Regions from separate parts of the Bombilactobacillus sp. ESL1197 genome, predicted to be linked through region 1. Evidence: riboswitches for the same ligand, from Rfam matches in the RefSeq annotation. Region 1 holds a riboswitch; each other region holds the start of a gene.
What was found. A riboswitch is a leader RNA that binds a small molecule or an ion and turns the genes downstream of it on or off. The one in region 1 is predicted to bind thiamine pyrophosphate.

Region 1 (2,278 bases):
CTTTAATTATTTTCGGATTGTCACTCGTCTTTTTAGTCTTGAATGATTATAATCACTTCGGTATGCACCAAGTGACCGAAAGTAAAACTACCCAGATTTACCCAGCTAAATCAGCTAATGGCTTGAACTTAATGTTGTATAAGACTGTGGGTACCAATGGAAAAGAAACGGTGCAAGTTTATAAAACTGATCCAGATCAGAAAAAGCCCGTTCATTCACAAGTTAATGAAGAAACAATTTCTAATAACCACATTAAGTCCACCACTAAACAGGACGGTTCTTTAAAAGAGACGGTTACGCGTTGGAAGTATAAATCAAATGCGGATAAGATTTGGTTTGGCGTTTCTGGGATGGATAATAAATTAGTTAAACGGGTTAATACGTTCTATTTGCCTAAGAATTGGTTACATTTATCAATGAATCAAGTTAAGCAATTACAAAAGAAAATGGCCCAAATGAAAACGCCAGCTGGTCAAGCGCAAGTTAAAACACAAGCTCAAGCTTATGTTAAACAAAAATTGGCTGCTGCAGCGAAGAAAGATCCTAGTTTAATGACTAATAAGGCCCAGATGGCAGCTTTGAGTAAACAATATGCGCAAGAATTTCAAACGCAATTGATTAAAAAAGCAGTTGGTCAATAAACTGTGTGACAACAACTAAATGTTCCAAATAGACTTTTGAGAAATTTCTCAAAAGTCTATTTTTTTGGATGTTTTCTTGTGTTTTAACATCAATTCGGTTACACTCGAATTAAATTAAATCAGATTATCATCGCAAAGGGGAGCTCTAAATAGCTGAGAGTGATTAAGTTCAGACCCTTGGAACCTGTTTGTTAGTACAAGCGTAGGAATTGTGATGAGTGGTAGACACTCTTTTTTGCGAGATAGTTAAAAAGGAGTGTTTTTTGATGTCAAAAAATAAGTTACAAACGTTGGTTGAAGGTGCAATCATCGTGGCGCTAGCCATGGCTTTGTCGTATATTCCTCACAGTTTAGGAATTTCCTCAATTGAGATTTTGTATGGAGTCGTTCCTTTGTGTTTATATTCTTGGCGCCGGGGTGTTAAAGCCGGCATTATCGCTGGTATTGTGTGGGGATTATTGGATTTGATTTTACGAGGCTTAAGTAGTGGTTCGGTTTTAAATGTGTGGCAAGGAATATTGGAATATCCTGTGGCCTTTGGGGTCTTAGGCTTAGCTGGTCTTTGGGCACCTGTGATTGAGCAGCGGATTCAACAACACCGATCGATTTTGCCAGCAGTATTAGTTAGTAGTAGTGTTGCATTATTTATCAAATACTTTTGTCATTTTGTGGCGGGCGTCTTGGTGTGGAGTTCTTATGCTCCCAAAGCATTTAATCCGTGGACATGGTCGTTATTAGTTAATGGTGGTAGTGCAGTTGCCAGTTTAGTTTTTGCGTTAATCGTCTTTGGCTGTTTAAAAAATATTTTAGTTAAATTATTAAATTTAAAAACAAAATAAATTAAAGATAGTCATTTGAGTTTAATTTCTTTATAATGTTATTGAAAACGTTTATAAAGAGAGGTGCTCTGAATGTACTATGTAGTAATGCAATCGCATGATATCCGTGATAATCTAGCCACTGAGCAGTATTTAATGAATAATAAGGATTTTGATGAACCACTAGTATTGTTTTATATTGAAAGTCCTTGTATTATTGTTGGTCATAATCAAAACACAATTGAAGAATTGAATAACGACTATGTCCGTCAACATCAAATCACGGTTACTCGACGACTTTCGGGGGGCGGCGCAGTATATCAAGACTTAGGTAATCTTTGTTTTAGTTTTGTAGTCGATGCAAAAGATGAAAAGTTTGGTGACTTTAAAAAAATAACCCAACCGCTGGTTGACGCCTTACACCGCTTAGGGGCAACTGGGGCACAAGTTTCCGGGCGCAATGATATTTTAATAGACGGTAAAAAGTTTTCGGGCAATGCCATGTATACCAAGAATGGCAAAACTTTCTCACATGGTACTTTATCGTATGATGTCGATTTAGACGTCTTGACAAAAGCCTTGCATGTACCCAAAGATAAGATTGCTTCTAAAGGTATTAAGTCGGTGCGCAGTCGGGTAACGAATATTCGGCCGTATTTAGATGCACAGTATCAAAATTTAACGACGGAACAATTTCGCGATATTTTGTTATTAAGTCTCTTTCAAGCTGATGATTTAGCGGACATTAAAGATCATGAATACCAAATTACCGCCCAAGACCAGCAAGCAATTGCGCAATTAAAAACAGACATTTACGCT
Region 2 (2,278 bases), 190 kb from region 1:
TAAAAATTTGTGGGCATTTTTTGTTTTAACTTTTTTTAACTAGCGAAATTAATAATTATCGTACAAAAAAGCCAGTATCTGAGTATAATTATTTATATGAAAAAAACTACAAAGTTCGTCATATTCTTTTTAGCAATCTTCTTAGTTGGTGGTCTAGGTTATTATTTGTTTATCGCCGCCGATGGTCTGCATAATCCGTTCACTTACCATCAAGAGGTTTTATTAGATGTACCTTACGAAAATCAACTAGAGGATAATCCTTTAAAAAATGGCTGTGAAGTGACTTCATTGTCAATGTTATTGCGATACTATGGTTTTCACGAAACTAAAAATGACTTGGCAGCTCAGATTGACCGTCAGCCTTTTTTGGTAGATGCGACGCACCATGGTGATCCGCGTAAGGGTTTTGTTGGTAATATCAAAGATGGTTATGCAGCTATGGGCGTTTACGTGGAACCAATTAGTAAGTTGTGTCGGCAAATTGTCGGTAACAAATATCAGGTTCACAGTGGCGAAAATTTACAGCCAGCCGATTTAAAACGTTTGATACACCATGAGAAACCAGTTTGGATTTTGGCTACGTTAGATTTTCAACCAGTGACCAAAAATGATTTGCTCAAATGGAAGACGCCTTCAGGAACAATGACCGTCAGTCCTTTGATTCATTCGGTAGTTGTGACTGGTATTGATCAACATTATTTTTATGTAAATGACCCACTCAAGAAAAAAGATCGGAAAGTTCCAATTAAAAAATTATTGCGTTCCTTTACGGGAATGCGAGCTCAATATTTATATTTAAGTCAAAAATAAATTTGGGTGTTCCTAAATCAACAAAAGCTACTATAATGAATTTTAGAAAGTCTACGGGGTGCTAAATAGCTGAGAACATACTCGTGAACCTGATCTAGATAATACTAGCGCAGGAATAGACACAAAATAAGCTGGCAGCTAATTGTTGATAACTGATCTTGAGATAAGGGAATTGTTTTGAGATCTGGCTGAAGCTGATTAGTTCTTGAACTTATTTTGGCTTCAAGATGTTTTTAAGGCTGTGAACCCCCTTCGACTTTAATTCAATAGTTGGAGGAAACAGTGATGACGAAACAAAGTTTGCAGGTCAAAAGATTAACAGTGATAGCATTAATGATTGCGTTGGATTTTATCCTATCACCAATTTTGAGAGTCGAGGGCATGGCTCCCATGTCGAGTGTTGTCAATATCATTGCGGCGGTATTAATGAATCCGTTCGCTGCGACGTTGATGGCCTTGATTTGTGGGTTAATGCGGATGCTATTTTTAGGTATTCCGCCATTAGCTTTAACAGGAGCGGTTTTTGGCGCTTTTTTAGCGGCATTCTTTTACAAAGTTTGGCCGCATTCGTGGGCAGCTGCTCTGGGAGAAATAATTGGTACGGGCATTATTGGTTCATTATTATCTTATCCAGTAATGGCCTGGTTCACAGGATCAGCTAGTGGCTTATATTTATTCGTTTATACGCCCCGTTTTTTAGGCGCAGCCATTATGGGTTCTATTGTATCTTGTTTATTATTAATTAAATTGGGTAAATTATCTACCTTTCAAAAGATCCAAAAGTTATTTCGTTAAAAAATAAAAAATGAGGCTCGGACCAAAATTGTCCGAGCCTCATTTTAGTATTAAAAAAATTCTTCAATTGACTTTAAGCTTGGGGGAGCTCGTTTAAAATAGTGCCCTTTTGCAAATCATCAATTTCGGCTACGCGAAAGTTGTTTTCTTCTAGTTCATGAACAATTTTTGCTAGCGTAGCTGGTGTCAGTCCCGATTGTAACGTAAATAAATTCCGCCGTACGAGAGCTGTTTTGCGGGCATCCAAGGTTAAGCAACCAGCAATATTAGCATAGCGACTAATAATTGAAGACATAGCTGCTAATTCGCCGCTTTGTCCCGAGGAAATTACCGTTAAGACGTAACTACCAGTATTAATATTCCAGGCTTCAGATAACATATTTAATAATTTAGTATGTGTTAAAATTCCGTAAAAATGGTTGTTCTCGTCTAAAACAGCAATGTAAGGTAAATCTTTAATATTAAAAAAGACTTTAAAAAAGGGAGCGTTCACGGGAATGGTTTTGGTTGCATTCTTGATTAGATAGGTAACTGGTAAGTTCATATCACCCCCACGTGATTTGTGACGGTAAATGTGCATTTTATAAATATTGCCCCGAAAGATTGTTCCCGTTTCATCTAAAATCGGGACACACCGAAAACCAGTATCTTCTAAAATTTGTAAAGCTTCAGC
Region 3 (2,278 bases), on a different contig from region 1:
TGGTAATACTTTAAAGAAACATTGAGTGCAATTAATAAGCCCAAGATCGTAATACCAACAGCCCAATAATTGACATGGTTTAAATGCCAGATATTATCTAAACTAGTTGCTGCGGAGTAAGCATCCATAAAGGTTGTGGTAACGGTCGCGAAGATGATAATTAATAAAGCGATGATGCCCAAATTGGTTTGTGCTAGGGTTTGGTTAAAATTAGTTTGTCCAGATTTTAAAACGGCTAATAATCCTAGGACAAACATGGCACAGCTACCGAGAAAGTAACCCAGGACGCTCACTAAACTTTCCTTCACTGGCTGCTGTCCTTGATAGGTATAATCACCAATCAATGGTAGCCAAGATAAGACCATCGTCACGTTGAGTTCTACCGCACTGCCAAAACTGATCGGAGTGAGTTTTAGCTGCTGTGCATGAGGGAAAGAATGTGTCAGCAAAATTCCTGCTACTAAAAGCATCCCGATAGCTAAGAGAATAACTACTAAATTATTGATTCGAAAGAGCCATTGATGGTTCAATAATAGCCAAATAATAATTAATCCCGCTACAATTACTGCCATGACCACGGTATTATGATAATTAAATAACTTCTGTGCCAGACTATTTAAAGCCAATTGCGCATTGACTATCATCACTGCCGTCCAACCGAGTAACTGTAACGCATTCAAACCAGAGAAAATTTCAACTCCAGCCTTACCAAAGATACTTTGTGTGACGGCAATGGCTGGTTGTTGTTTAATTGCTGAAAGATAAGCTGCGGGTAATAAAAATAAAAAACAGCCAATCAAGTGCCCGATAATAATGGCACTAATACCCTTCCCCCATCCTAGGGGAGCCATTAAGGTTCCAGTAACAATTTCAGCAATTGAGATTGCTGTTCCCAGCCACAATAAAAATAAACTACTCAACTTTGTTTGTTGCATTTTGCACACACTTTCCGAATAAATACTTGGTTGTGGCAATAAAAAAGTATTCTTTTACGATTCAGCAACAATTTCGCAAAAAGAATACTTTCAATTGATCACAATTCCTACGTTTGTCTTAACAAAACAGGTTCGAAGGGTCTGATTTTCATCATTCTCAGCACAGATAGGCTCCCCTTTGCGATAATTATATGTTTACAGATGCTAGTTTATAACGTTTACATAAAAAGTACAACATTTAATTGATATGTATTTGGGCATGAAACCAATGTTGGAAAAAGAATAGATATCCGCAACTTGCTTATCCTGTGTGAAAATTAAGCAAGAAGCTTCTGCTATGTATTTTTTAACAAAGAACGTTACTTTAAATGTTAATAATTGGTTCACTGACTTTATTTGAATATTTAAATGGTGATAAAACTATATTTTTTAAATTATTATGCCTTATTATTTAATAATAGTATTTTTTGACCATATAGATCTACGTTTAAAAGAGCTTATATATATATATATATATATATTTGGAATCTAATTTCTACAGTAAGTAAAATACATTATAGTAATAAATACTAATTAACTAAACAAAATAATTTGTTATCAAAGCCTTATATATTTAAGATATATTATTATTTTTAATGATTAAAGAATTATTTCGATTTATAATAAAATAATCCATTTGATTAACTAATTGGTTTTAATAATTATAATTTGAAATGAAAATAATTTGTATTAATAAATAGTACTGATGTTTAATGATTAACATATTTAATACTTTCTTTAAAAATAAAAGGTAAACTTATAAGCATCTAAATAATTATTTATTTAGAGCCTTTTTTAACTTTGATAAGTATCAAACAATTTCAAAATTTAAATAACAACTAAAAATATGTTACGTGAAATTTAGATTATTAAACACTTAATCAGTTTTTTTACTGAACGTTGAACACGGTTATATATTTGGATGTATTTTTCACTTAATGTTAATGCAATAAAAATACTTTAGATAAATTTGAAAAATACTAAAGTTCAGTTTCTATAAAAAATTAGGCAAATGTATTTTGGGTATCAAAATGATACCCAAAGGTACAAGTCCTATGAGCAATAATTCTTTAATCATTAAAAATAATAATATATCTTAAATATATAAGGCTTTGATAACAAATTATTTTGTTTAGTTAATTAGTATTTATTACTATAATGTATTTTACTTACTGTAGAAATTAGATTCCAAATATATATATATATATATATATAAGCTCTTTTAAACGTAGATCTATATGGTCAAAAAATACTATTATTAAATAATAAGGCATAATAATTTAAAAAATATAGTTTTATCACCA

Region 2: it holds a riboswitch for thiamine pyrophosphate, as region 1 does, so the genes downstream of both, thiW (energy coupling factor transporter S component ThiW) here and thiT (energy-coupled thiamine transporter ThiT) in region 1, are expected to answer to the same signal.
Region 3: it holds a riboswitch for thiamine pyrophosphate, as region 1 does, so the genes downstream of both, cytX (putative hydroxymethylpyrimidine transporter CytX) here and thiT (energy-coupled thiamine transporter ThiT) in region 1, are expected to answer to the same signal.

What each region holds. Positions count from the first base shown of each region.
Region 1 covers NZ_JBYLTY010000001.1:396,313-398,590, forward strand. Annotated here, with positions in the region: gene AC3B6B_RS01645 (DUF4811 domain-containing protein) at 1-641, shown strand, start outside; TPP riboswitch at 768-867, shown strand; gene thiT (energy-coupled thiamine transporter ThiT) at 908-1,480, shown strand; gene lplA (lipoate--protein ligase) at 1,553-2,278, shown strand, end outside.
Region 2 covers NZ_JBYLTY010000001.1:581,991-584,268, forward strand. Annotated here, with positions in the region: gene AC3B6B_RS02405 (C39 family peptidase) at 97-810, shown strand; TPP riboswitch at 855-943, shown strand; gene thiW (energy coupling factor transporter S component ThiW) at 1,096-1,605, shown strand; gene cbpA (cyclic di-AMP binding protein CbpA) at 1,679-2,278, opposite strand, start outside.
Region 3 covers NZ_JBYLTY010000002.1:368,834-371,111, reverse strand. Annotated here, with positions in the region: gene cytX (putative hydroxymethylpyrimidine transporter CytX) at 1-935, opposite strand, end outside; TPP riboswitch at 1,023-1,123, opposite strand.